Regions from separate parts of the Rothia sp. HSID18067 genome, predicted to be linked through region 3. Evidence: predicted binding sites of a transcription regulator. Region 3 holds the regulator's gene; each other region holds the start of a gene.
The links. The regulator LexA, encoded in region 3, represses DNA repair genes until DNA is damaged. The targets are predictions, from matches to a motif close to TCGAACANNTGTTCGA.

Region 1 (4,235 bases), on a different contig from region 3:
AAGACCCACCTGTCTATCTCTTCAGATGCTTCTCTGAAGGGCGCACCCACCGGTTGGACTTTGCCGGTGCGTGAGGTTCGTTTGGCAGCTGGTGCCGGTTACGTGTACGCAATTTGCGGTACGATGCGCACCATGCCTGGGTTGAGCAAGAGCCCCGCAGCTGAGCGCATTGGATTCGATGAAAACGGTACGATGGTTGGTCTCTCCTAAGAGGCAGTAGCAGCAGCGTACGTGCTGGTGAGCCCCGCATCTGGGTCAGAATATGACCCCAGATGCGGGGCTCAGTTTATAAAACTACATACGTGTAGTTTTCAGATGAGGTTTTTTGAAATGTTCCCCACGGGAAAAAATAGCTGTCTGCGGGGGAATAAATGGGTGTCAAAAGAGAATGTGTATTGATTGGCTGAGCATGTATTGACTAGGGGATTTGGGGCGCAGATTCAGATGCTCTGGTAGACCCCTAAAAACAGACCAATTGTAACCGTGCGGCACCTTAAATTTGCTGATTTTCAGGTTGTTGGATCGGAATTTTTAAAGGTTGTGCTTAGCTTGATAAAAATACTGACAATTTAGACTGCTGGTTCAAAAACCGCGATATACCGGGCGTTTCCGGGGGATGGTGACCTGGAAAGAGGCGGTTCCAAATCTTGAAGGAATCACAATAGGCCGTCGAACAAGGCGAATACACGCCAAAAAATTTACATGATTTAGGTCACTAAAAAATCGCCAATAATCAAATTGGTACTTAAAAAACCTTGTTATGGACAGGGTGAATATAACGAAACGGTTACAAACTCTGTCTATGGGCCATGAGCCTGCCAATCGGGGCAAAACACCCCAAAAAAAGCGCCCAAAATTCATATACACTTATGTCATCAGGTAATCGTAGGTTTTGAATAGATCTTTGGATTGCTTGTGTTTGAGCTGAGTGATAGATGTGTTCTACGCATCGAGAAACGACCACGCTAAGGTAGCGTGGTCGTTTCTTTTTGTGTTCGGTAGGAGCGCAATGATGCATGATAGAGAAGAACTTAGGCATTAGACTCTAATCGCGCACTACGCAACAGATTATCTGCCGACTTCCTACCAGCCCCGTTCGCCCCATTCCTCCAGATGGGGGCGTTCCTCCCCAAGAGTCGTGGAACGTCCATGACCAGGAAGCACAATCGTGTCGTCATCAAAAGCGCCAAAAAGTTTCTCCAGGACGTTTGCGAAAAGCTCGCCAAACTGCTGCCGAGAATCCGTCTTGCCAACACCACCTGGAAAAAGTGCGTCTCCGGTAAATAAGAGCGTGGCGGGTGAACCATCTTCCCACACGCTTTCAAGAACATACACGATCGACCCAGGGGTGTGCCCAGGAACTGAGATAGTCCGAACCACAGTATCACTGCCGTAAAAATCGAATGTCTCACCACCCATTAGCGACTCTTCCACCTTAAAGCCTTCCAGCTCGTGAATCGCTTCAATGTCCTCCGCGCCAGCTGAGGTGATGGCTCCAGTGAACTTCTCAAGACCGTTAATCGCTCGAATATGGTCCCAATGCCCGTGGGTTACTACAATGCTCGTTACGCCAATCGCACGTTGCCGCACCGCCTCAAAATCGGCCTCAGACTCTATGACGCGCACGCGATGATCCTGCGCATCAGTCAGCTCAAGATGAGGACAGTCGTGCAGTAGTGCGTCTAGGGTAAACGCATAGAGAGCTTCGGAGTCATCTGCGGGGTCTATGAGCAGTTGTTCACCGGAGTGGCGCATCGTCAGCAGGTAGACGCTATTGTCCATCTCAGAAACGCTCAATGCGCGGACCGTGAATTCAGGATTCTCAAACAGCAGTGTGGATTCGGGATAAGTACTCATACTTTTAAGTGTAGGGGAGGTACGTGTAAGGTACTGAGGGCTCTTGAGCTTGGGGCAGAACCACGCATCACTGTACATACCTACGAACGTATGAGTTTCTCACAGGCTCTTCCGCCCGTATCGAAATACCCCGTGACCAGGACAAAGGCTGATAGAATATTATTTCGATAGTAACGGAAGGATAGCCGATGTCCCCTCGCCCCGGCACCAGCGTGCCTGCTGCACCGCGCGCTAACGATCTAAGCAGTATTCGTGTGCAGGGAGCACGCGAGAACAACCTTAAAAATGTAGACCTTACCATTCCACGCGATGCGATGGTCGTCTTTACCGGGCTATCAGGGTCCGGAAAATCCTCGCTGGCCTTCGACACGATTTTCGCAGAGGGACAACGCCGATACGTCGAGTCGCTCTCTTCATACGCCCGCATGTTCCTAGGGCAGGTGGACAAACCGGATGTAGACTTCATCGAAGGGCTCTCACCCGCTGTGTCTATCGACCAGAAATCTACCTCAAAAAACCCGCGTTCTACTGTAGGAACCATCACCGAAATCTACGACTATATGCGTCTGCTGTGGGCGCGTGTAGGGCATGCTCACTGCCCAGAATGCGGTGAAGAAATAACTAAACAAACCCCGCAACAGATCGTTGATACCCTCATGGGGTACCCTGAGCGTACCCGCGTGCAGGTGCTTGCCCCCGTCGTATCTGCACGCAAAGGGGAGTTCGTCGATCTTTTCAAAGACCTGCTAACCCAAGGGTACTCACGCGCCCGAGTAGACGGGCAAACAGTGCAGCTTTCCGATCCCCCGAAACTGGCTAAACAGTACAAACACACGATCGAGGTGGTCGTTGACCGCATCGTCATTAAAGACGGCATTAACCAGCGCCTGACCGACTCGGTGGAAACCGCACTACGGCTTGCCGACGGGCGTTTACTTATCGATTTTGTAGATGAGGCGGAAGACAGCCCCAAGCGTACCCGCAGTTTCAGCGAAAACCTAGCTTGCCCCAATAACCACCCCCTGCAAATCGACACAATTGAGCCGCGCGCCTTCTCGTTTAACTCCCCGTTCGGTGCCTGCCAAGCGTGCGACGGTATCGGCTCCCGTCTCGAAGTGGACGAAGAGCTGCTGATTCCCAACCCCGAGCTGAGCCTCGGCGAAGGCGCTATTGCGCCCTGGTCACAGGGCAAAGCAACCACCGAGTACTGGTTACGTCTGCTCGCCGGTCTGGGTGAAGAACTTGGGTTTGACCTTAACACCCCATGGAATAAGCTATCCGCCAAAGTGCAGAAAGCAATCCTGAGCGGAAAAGATTTTAAAGTCGAAGTCTCATACCGTAACCGATTCGGGCGCGAACGCCGCTACACCAGCGGATTTGAAGGGGTCAAAGCCTACATTAAACGCAAACATGCAGAGACTGAGTCAGACTTCGCGCGTGACCGCTACGAACAGTACATGCGTCAGGTGGCGTGCCCCAGCTGCCGCGGAGCGCGTCTGAATCCCACTATCCTAGGGGTAAAAGTCGGGCAGAAATCCATTGCGGAAGTAACCGAACTGCCCCTGCGCACAGCCCTAGAGTTCATGCGCGGAGTGACCCTTAGCGAGCGTGAAATGAAAATCGCCGAGCAGGTGCTTAAAGAGATCGACGCGCGCCTGCAATTCCTGCTGGACGTGGGCCTTGATTACCTGACCCTTTCACGCGCCGCTGGCACGCTCTCCGGCGGCGAGGCGCAACGCATCCGTTTAGCCACCCAGATCGGTTCCGGACTGGTTGGTGTGCTCTACGTGTTGGATGAGCCGTCCATCGGCCTGCACCAGCGGGATAACCGGCGCCTGATTGACACCCTGACGAAGCTTCGGGATATGGGCAATACCCTGATTGTGGTGGAGCACGATGAAGATACCATGCGTGAGGCAGACTGGATAGTGGACGTTGGCCCCGGCGCAGGTGAGCACGGGGGACAGGTGGTGCACTCAGGCACATACGATGAGCTCCTCAAGAATAAGCGCTCGATCACGGGTGACTATATGGCGGGCCGCCGTGAGATTGAGGTACCTACAACACGCCGGCCGGTGGATAAGAAACGACGTGTGAAAGTGTTCGGTGCGCGCGAAAATAACCTCAAGAATGTGGATGTGGTTTTCCCGTTGGGCGTTTTTACCGCCGTCACTGGGGTGTCTGGGTCGGGGAAATCCACTCTGGTGAACGACATTCTGTACACCTCACTGGCCAATAAACTCAACGGCGCGAAACAAGTGCCGGGGCGCCACAGGAAAATTGAGGGGCTTGAACACCTTGATAAAGTGATTCATGTGGATCAGTCCCCGATTGGGCGCACCCCGCGGTCAAACCCCGCAACCTACACGGGCGTATTT
Region 2 (4,235 bases), on a different contig from region 3:
ATCCACTTCATACATGTCAAGGGCGGTTGCCGCGTTGTGGGCGTTAATATTGGGCACATCATTCACAAGGGCCCAGTCGCGTACACGGCGGAGCAGCCGGTTAGCGATACGCGGTGTGCCGCGTGAACGGCCCGCGATCTCTGCGAACCCCTCACTGGTGATACTCATATCCATCAGACCGGCACTGCGGCGTAGCACCAGCTCAAGCTCCGGCACGGAGTAGAACTCCAGGTGCCCGGTGAACCCGAAACGGTCACGTAGCGGCCCGGGGAGCAGCCCGGCACGGGTTGTGGCACCCACCAGGGTAAACTGCGGTAGTTCAAGGGGGATGGAGGTGGCTCCCGCTCCCTTACCAACCACAATATCCACGCGAAAATCTTCCATCGCCATGTACAGCATTTCTTCGGCGGGGCGGCTCATGCGGTGTATTTCATCTAGGAAAAGCACCTCGCCGGGGGTTAGCGACGAGAGGATTGCCGCTAAATCGCCGGAGTGCTGAATAGCTGGGCCGGAGGTGATGCGCAAAGGGGCATCCATCTCAGCGGCAATAATCATGGCGAGCGTGGTTTTGCCAAGCCCGGGAGGGCCGGAAAGAAGCACATGATCAGCACTGCGGCCCCGCATTTTCGAGGCTTCCAGCACTAGGGAAAGCTGCTGCCGCACCCTTTTTTGCCCCACGAAGTCACCAAGCGATTTGGGGCGCAGGGCCGCCTCAATCATTTTTTCTTCGGGTTCTTCTTCCATGGCAACTAGCCGCTGCTGCCCGGGCACCTGACCGGGTGCGTAACCGCCCGACGGCGTAGGCTCATAGGGGTTATCTGTCACGTGTTCTTATCCTCTGTAGATGCTGTAGCTCTCGTGCCTGAGCGGGATGCGGCGGCTCTATCCGATACTACCGTACGCACCACCGGGTGCGGTGTGCTCCCCGTGGTAGGGTGTGTTCCGCCGTGTGTTAGCGCCGCCCAACAGTATTTTGCGCCCCTAAGGAGGCAAGCACCCCGCGAAGTGCTGCGCCTACCGCCTCATTCTCGGCACCCGGGTTGTGGGTCACATAGGCGTCAATCGCGGCATTAGCGTCTTTTTCAGTCCAGCCCAGAGAGGTGAGAGCATCGAGAACCTGCGGCTTCCATACCAGCCCGCCCTGGGGGGCGGCTGCTTCTTCTCCCTGGCTTTCGCTAAGAATTAGTTTGCCCGCCAGCTCAAGCACAATACGCCGCGCACCCTTGGGGCCAATACCGGGAACCTTGGTAAATGCTTTATCATCCCCCGTGGCCACGGCGCGCTCTACCTCGCTGGCGGTGTGCACGCTCAGCACAGCCAATGCAATACGCGGGCCAATTCCTGAGACGGAGAGCATCATATCGAACACTTCACGTTCGGCGGGTTCAGCGAAACCGTAGAGCGTCATAGATTCTTCGCGCACAATCATGCTGGTGAGCACCGTGGCAGTCTCCCCCAGGTGCAGGCCAGCGAGCGTACGGGCGGTGGCGTGCACAAGCATCCCAAACCCGTTGACGTCGAGGATGACGCTGTCGAGACCTACATGGCTTACTCTGCCGGTGAGTGACGCAATCATAGTTTCCTCTCATAGGGCGCACTAGGTACCGTTGCTGTGAGCAGGGCGCGCACCTCCAGTATATTAGAATATATCTTCTGAAATCAACCACATGATGACCCGCCCGCGAAAAATACTTGAGAATAACGGGAAAATCGCGCACATTATATTCGAAAATAGTATCGAAAAATGTGTTGGGTCGCCTACCTGCGGGCCTTCGCCTCCGCCTCTTTCCACGCCCGCTGCGCTGGAGTGAGCGCCGCACCCCGGGCAGCCTGCACAGGCCGGGACCCCTGGTGAGTCTGGGTGTGCGCCGCCATATTAATACCCGAACCGATGCCGCCGCCGCGCCACCCGTGGCAGATGGCAATAGCGAGCGCATCGGCAGCATCCGCCGGTTTCGGCATTTTTTCAAGGCCCAGGATGCGGGTTACCATCCGCCCCACGGAGCTTTTATCGGCCCGCCCGGAGCCGGTGACCGCCGCCTTCACCTCGGAGGGGGTGTGAAAATGCACGGGCACACCAAGCATTGCGGCCGCCGAAATCACCGCCCCGGAGGCGTGCGCGGTACCGATCACAGTATTGACCTGTTCTTGGGCGAAGATTCGCTCAATAGCGAGCGCATCTGGCTTATACACTTTAATCCACTGTTGGGTGGCGTTGAATATGCGCAGAATACGCTGATCCAGTGCCTCAGCCGCCTGGGTTCCGGCGATACCGACGTTCACGAAGTAGGCTTTGCGGTCGGCGGTCATATCGAGCATGGAGATGCCGCAGCGGGTCAGGCCCGGGTCGATGCCCATAATGCGTGTGGCACCGGGTACGCGCGGCTCGGGGGCGAGCGGGTGGTTTTCGCTCATCCGGTTTCTCCTTATGCTGTCGTTGGCTGTCCCCTCCGACTCCGGTGGGGGTGCGCCCAGATAGAGTACGGTGCCCGGCTCACTGCCCGCGTGTGCGGGGTGTGTCCGGGCACTCGTGCGTTTTGTGCTTATTCGGCTTCTAGCTGGGCGATAACCTCTGCGGAAACGTTTGCGTTGGAGTAGACGTTCTGGACGTCGTCGAGTTCTTCGACCGCATCCGCGAGTTTGAGGAACTTTTTGGCGCCGTCAAGATCGAGGTCTACCTGCATGGTGGGGCGGAATACGGGGTCGTCGTTGTTGTACTCCAGTTCCGCTTCATCCAGTGCTTTGCGGATTTCGGGCAGGTCGGTTGCGGCGGATACGACGGTGAACACGTCGCCTTCGTCCAGTACTTCTTCAGCACCTGCATCAAGCACGGCCATGAGCACGTCATCTTCGGTGAGCCCGTCGGTTTTCGCTACTTCGGCCACGCCTTTACGCTCGAAGAGGAACGCCACGGAGCCCTGGTCTGCCATGGTGCCGCCGTTGCGGGTCACGGCCAGGCGCACGTCTGATGCGGCACGGTTGCGGTTATCGGTCAGGCACTCGATGTACAGTGCGGTGCCTTGCGGGCCGCGTGCCTCGTACATGATTTCGGTGTAGTCGATGGTTTCGCCGGTCAGCCCAGCACCGCGTTTAATGGCGCGGTCAATATTGTCGTTGGGCACCGAGTTCTTTTTTGCTTTCGACACGGCAAGGTCGAGTGCGGGGTTGCCCGCAATGTCTGCCCCGCCCATGCGGGCGGCTACTTCGATTGCCTTAATGAATTTGGCGAATGCCTTCGCGCGCTTGGCGTCAATCGCGGCTTTCTTGTGTTTGGTGGTGGCCCATTTGGAGTGACCCGACATTCGTTTCTCCCTTACGTTAATGTTCTGTGCGGGCGCACGTGGGTGGCCGCGCGTCAATACTTTTCAACTATACCGGCTGATGTGCGCTGGCAGTAGTTTTAGCGGGGGCGTTTCATCGCTGATGCGCGTGCCTTGTTCACGAGTGTGTCGTCGATTGTGGCGGGGGTGAATTCGCCGTATTTACGTTTGGCGGCCTGCTCGATCAGGTAGTCAGAGATTTTGGGGTTTTTGGGCAGTAGTGAGCCGTGCAGGTAGGTGCCGATCACGTTGTGCACGCGCGCGCCTTCATGGGTTTCTGCCTTGTTGTTCCCTTCGCCTTTGGTGACGGTGGCAGCAAGCGGGGTGCACCCTGAGCCCAGGTAGGTGAGCCCGGAGTGGTTCTCAAACCCGATGATGGTTCCGAAGTCTTTGGACTCTTCAACAATGTTGCCGATCAGTCGTTCGTCGCCGCCTACAGTGTGGGCGTCGAAGATCCCGATGCCTTTGAGCACTTCCCCTTCGCGGGTGCGGAATTCTTTGCCGAACAGCTGGTATAGGCCGCAGATGACGAGCATGGGGGTGCCGTCTTCGGCGAGCTGTTTCAGGTGTTCGGAGTTGGCGTGCAGGTCTTCTTGGATGACGGTCTGCCCGGAGTCCTGGCCGCCGCCGCCAATAATAATATCGACGTCTTGGGGGAATTCGTCGCCGGGGTTGTAGTCGATAATGTCAACGTCGAACCCGTGGGCGTGTGCGCGGCGTGCGAGTGAGAGCGTGTTGCCCCAGTCGCCGTAAATGTTCATGTCTTTGGGGTACAGCTGCAGGATACGCAGAGTTTTGCCGTTGTTCGGCCCGGCGGCGGGGGTTCCGGCGATGGTGTGGGTCATGGCTTAGGAAACCCTTTCGACGTTGGTGATTTTTCCGAGTTCTTCGCGCAGGGCGAGCATTGAGGTGTAG
Region 3 (4,235 bases):
AATTCATTAGAGGTTTTAGTGACAAGAACCTGCGCCCCTGCGCGTCCAAGAGCCTGTGCTAGTTCCCCGAACGTGCCAGGCTCCCCCAAGATCGCAACGACCGGTTGTTCCTGCGCCATCATTCCTCCGATTCATCGCTTTGTACCATAGGCACTGAACCCACAACTTCTAGGGTACAGGGTCTTTTGAGACGGTGCTATTGCACACCCGACCCACAAAATATGTTTCGCATAGCCACTATTTACCGTGCAGGAACCTCCAGCCGTTGACCAGCCTGAAGCTTGGTGTTCTGTAAATCATTCAGTTTAATGATGCGCACAATCGTGTCCCGAGGGTCTGTCTCAGGGTCCGCCTCATGAGCAATATCCCATAGGGTTTGCTCTGCTTTGACAGTAACCACCTTAGTAACTGCCGTAGTCTGCTGTGATGTTCCAGCCTGTGCGCCCTGGGGCGCTAATAGGGTAATGGCACCAAGCACAATGAGGGCCGCAAGTGTGAGCAACGGCAGCCCCAGCAGGAGCATACCCCTGCGGCCCAAACGACTGTGAATATATTTAATGGGCGAAAAGATGCGCCCGCTAGACTGCTGCTGAGGTACTCGAGTGTTACGCGGTGGTTGAGTCACTGAGATCTGTTGAGCCGGGTTCTCAGCCGAACCGCCGCGGTGCGTGGAACGTGCCCGTTCAGCCTGTTGGCGTTCCCGAGCCAGCCGTCGCACGGCCGCCGATGATTTACGTCGGGCGGGGTGAATAACCGTTAGACCGGAAGGAATAGCGGGGCTTACCTGGGTATCCATAACGAGTCCTTTCACTGGCTGGTTGTCATAAAGGTGTTGATGTGGTGATGGGACGAGTAACGAATCATCCCGTTTCTTCGGACGCGGGCTATTAGCAAGACTCTGCACACATGCACCGGATGTATGAGCAATCATGAGCAAACCTCTGCTTTCGAAGATGTGTTCCTTAGATAGAACCGAGTATATCGAATCTCTATTCCAAATTCTAGTAGATGTGTACTAAAAATTTCTTCGAAGATTCGCCGGAAATCTAGAATAAATGTTTGGTTTCTGAGGAAGTTTGTTCTAAAATAGGAGCAACGATCGTTCCATTGGCGCTACGCCGCACGTATCAGTCGCTTCAGCAGGCGCCGCAGTCTAGGAAAGAAGGCACCCATGGCACCCGAGACCCCACGCCCGGCCCTAACTCCGCGCCAACAGAAGATTTTGGACGCTATTCGCACCGAGATTGAGCAGAAAGGGTATCCCCCATCAATGCGCCAAATCGGCGACATGGTGGGTCTTGCATCCCTCTCGTCGGTGACGCACCAGCTGGGGCGACTTGAGAAAATGGGTTATATTCGCCGTGACCCTAAGCTGCCGCGAGCAATTGAGGTACTGGACGCCTCAGGAAACTCCGAACAACGTGCCAATACCCAAGCGCCCAAAGTTCCGGAGCTGCCTACCTTTGAAGTCAGCGACGAGGATATGGTGCCTATCCCTCTGGTAGGTCGCATAGCGGCGGGCGGGCCCATCACAGCAGAGCAATCCGTTGAGGATGTGCTTTCCCTCCCCAAACAGCTGGTTGGCAGCGGCAAGCTCTTTATGCTGCGCGTCAAAGGAGATTCGATGATCGACGCCGCCATCTGTGACGGCGATTGGGTGGTGGTTCGCGAACAGCACACCGCCGATAATGGAGACATTGTTGCGGCTCTTCTTGACGACGAAGCGACCGTCAAAGTATTCCGCCAAGTAGATGGTCATACCTGGCTACTCCCCCGAAATTCCCAATATGAGCCCATACTCGGCGACCGCGCCACGGTGATGGGTAAAGTAGTTTCTGTTCTGCGAAGCATCTAACGGGGACCTTCTGACCTGCGCGCGTTTTTTCTCAAAAGACACAACGCTAGAGGTTCCGTTCCTGCGTATTCAGCCGTCTCATGTCCAGAAAGGAATAACAGCACAATGATTGACCGTGAGATCGTTTTTATTGTCTATGTATCGGATATCAAGGCCTCAGCGTCCTTCTATACGAGCCTTCTAAATCTTGAAGTCAGTTTTACCTCACCACGCTATGTCACCATGGATTTAGCACCGGGAGTCTCGCTAGCGTTGTGGACCGGAGCAAGCAATGCTCTTCATGAAACTTCAATACGTACCTCTGAGGTATGTATAAATCTCAAGGGTTCCGATGCAGAAATCCTCACGCAGTACCAAGCCTGGGTGGAACAAGGGGTTGTCATATTGGAAGAGCCCCATCGTGATGTATTTGGGATGACTTTCGTAGCAAGTGATCTAGATGGGAACCGTATCCGAGTTGCCCCGATAGACTAACTAGTTACTATAGGCAGCCATAAGCGCACAATGCACCAGGTAGGGTACCGTCGAACGGTACCCTACCTTTCTCACATTACATCTATGGACGCTTCGCTACGTTTATGTCTCGGCACCAGTACCGGAATACAACGTGCATTAAGCCCGCGTATCTTATTGCTTTTAGTCAATACTCTGATAGAGCCGTTCTAAAGCACCCAAAACAACATTCTTATCCTGGGTGGTCCAAAGGTTAGGCATCGCCCGCATCAGGTACCCACCGTATCGCTGAGTCGCCAGCCTAGAGTCAAGGATTGCTACTACCCCGCGATCGTGCACGGAACGTATCAATCGCCCTGCCCCCTGCGCCATACGAATCGCAGCATGATACGCCGAAACCGCCATAAAACCATTACCTCGGTTTGCCTGAACAGCCTCAGTACGGGCCTGCACCAACGGGTCGTTCGGCCGTGGGAACGGGATCCGGTCCATCACCACCAACCGGCACGAATCTCCGGGAACGTCAACACCCTGCCATAGGCTCATCGTGCCGAACAGGCACGCATCCATATCCTCAGTGAACTCGTCAACAAGCGCCCGCAGGGACGACTCCCCCTGCAGAAGCACCGTCAAGTCGCTGTGCTGACGCACATACTCTGCGGCCTGCTCGGCCCCTCTCTTCGACGAAAACAAACCCAACGCGCCGCCATTAGCTGCTTCACACAATTCGAGAAGCCGCTGAAGCTGCGGGGTGCTCACCCCAAAACCGGGTTTAGGCAGATCCGCAGCAACATACATGACCCCCTGTTTGGGGTAGTCGAAAGGAGATCCAACATCAATCCCCTCCCAGCGCGGAGCACCCGTACCCATCAGCCCAAGCGCACCGGCAGCAGCGTCAAACGACTCGCCCACCGCAAGTGTGGCACTCGTAAGAATCACCGTGCGATCCTCAAACAAGCCCTCCCGCAGACGAGAACCAATACTCAAAGGCGCAATATGCAAAGTTGCCGGGTCCGTATCATTCGCATCATGGTAACGGCCGTTCTCAAACACCCGGGGGCGAGAAACCCACAGAACCTCCCGGTTCTCGAAAGCTTCAAGGATACGCCCGCTTTCCTCATGCACCTCAGAAACACGCGAACGTGCCATTTGCAGGCCAGCGTCCACCTCTTTCGAATCCGTTTTAGAGTCCGACAGTGCACCTCGGGCGGCGTCATTCACAGCCGACACAGCAGTGAGTAGGCGCCCGTCAAGGCCCTTCAGCAAACCTTCCGGAACCCCCAGAAACGCTTCTTCAAGGGATGAAGCCGCGTCCTCCAAAGCGGCCGGGCTAGCCTTTGAGTTCTTACGAATACCCTGAGCGGCGCGGCGCACCATCGCCGCCGACAGGGATCCGGTGACTGCGCCAGTCACCCGGTCGGCAAGCTCATGCGCCTCATCAATAATGACAATGTCATGCTCAGGCAGCACGCCCAGCCCTTCAAACGAATTAATGGCCAGCAGCGCGTGGTTGGTGATAACAATATCCGATTCGTTGGCGCGGGTACGCGCCATTTCGCTGAAGCACTCCTCAACCATTGGGCAGCGCCGTCCCAAGCATTCTGAGGCACTCACAGACACCTGCGCCCAGGCCCTATCTGAGACACCGGGGCGCACTTCATCACGATCACCAGTCTCGGTGCGTCCCGCCCAGGCACGCAGACGCTGCACCTCCTCGCTCAGGCGAGACGACGCCCCAGAAGATCCAGGGGCTTCGAAGAGAGCCTCAGGCTCCTCTTCAGGGTACCCGCCTTCTAGCTTATGCAGGCACAGGTAATTATTGCGGCCTTTAAGAATCGCCACCTGGGCCTGCGACTCGGGGCGCGGTTCAAGTGCCGCAAGCAGACGCGGAATATCGCGGTTCACGATCTGCGATTGCAAAGCAAGG

Region 1: uvrA (excinuclease ABC subunit UvrA) is a predicted target of LexA. The motif match lies at 2,010-2,025, and genes of this name have one in related genera.
Region 2: ruvA (Holliday junction branch migration protein RuvA) is a predicted target of LexA. The motif match lies at 1,641-1,656, and genes of this name have one in related genera.

What each region holds. Positions count from the first base shown of each region.
Region 1 is NZ_RBMF01000001.1:568,908-573,142, forward strand. It holds gene D8M23_RS02555 (formate--tetrahydrofolate ligase) at 1-210, shown strand, start outside; gene D8M23_RS02560 (MBL fold metallo-hydrolase) at 1,084-1,857, opposite strand; gene uvrA (excinuclease ABC subunit UvrA) at 2,046-4,235, shown strand, end outside.
Region 2 is NZ_RBMF01000001.1:616,113-620,347, reverse strand. It holds gene ruvB (Holliday junction branch migration DNA helicase RuvB) at 1-744, opposite strand, end outside; gene ruvA (Holliday junction branch migration protein RuvA) at 953-1,576, opposite strand; gene ruvC (crossover junction endodeoxyribonuclease RuvC) at 1,759-2,415, opposite strand; gene D8M23_RS02750 (YebC/PmpR family DNA-binding transcriptional regulator) at 2,544-3,302, opposite strand; gene D8M23_RS02745 (type 1 glutamine amidotransferase) at 3,401-4,165, opposite strand; gene D8M23_RS02740 (Mur ligase family protein) at 4,169-4,235, opposite strand, start outside.
Region 3 is NZ_RBMF01000002.1:29,090-33,324, forward strand. It holds gene D8M23_RS05205 (imidazole glycerol phosphate synthase) at 1-119, opposite strand, end outside; gene D8M23_RS05210 (LysM peptidoglycan-binding domain-containing protein) at 242-796, opposite strand; gene lexA (transcriptional repressor LexA) at 1,172-1,855, shown strand; gene D8M23_RS05220 (VOC family protein) at 1,961-2,329, shown strand; gene D8M23_RS05225 (ATP-dependent DNA helicase) at 2,492-4,235, opposite strand, start outside.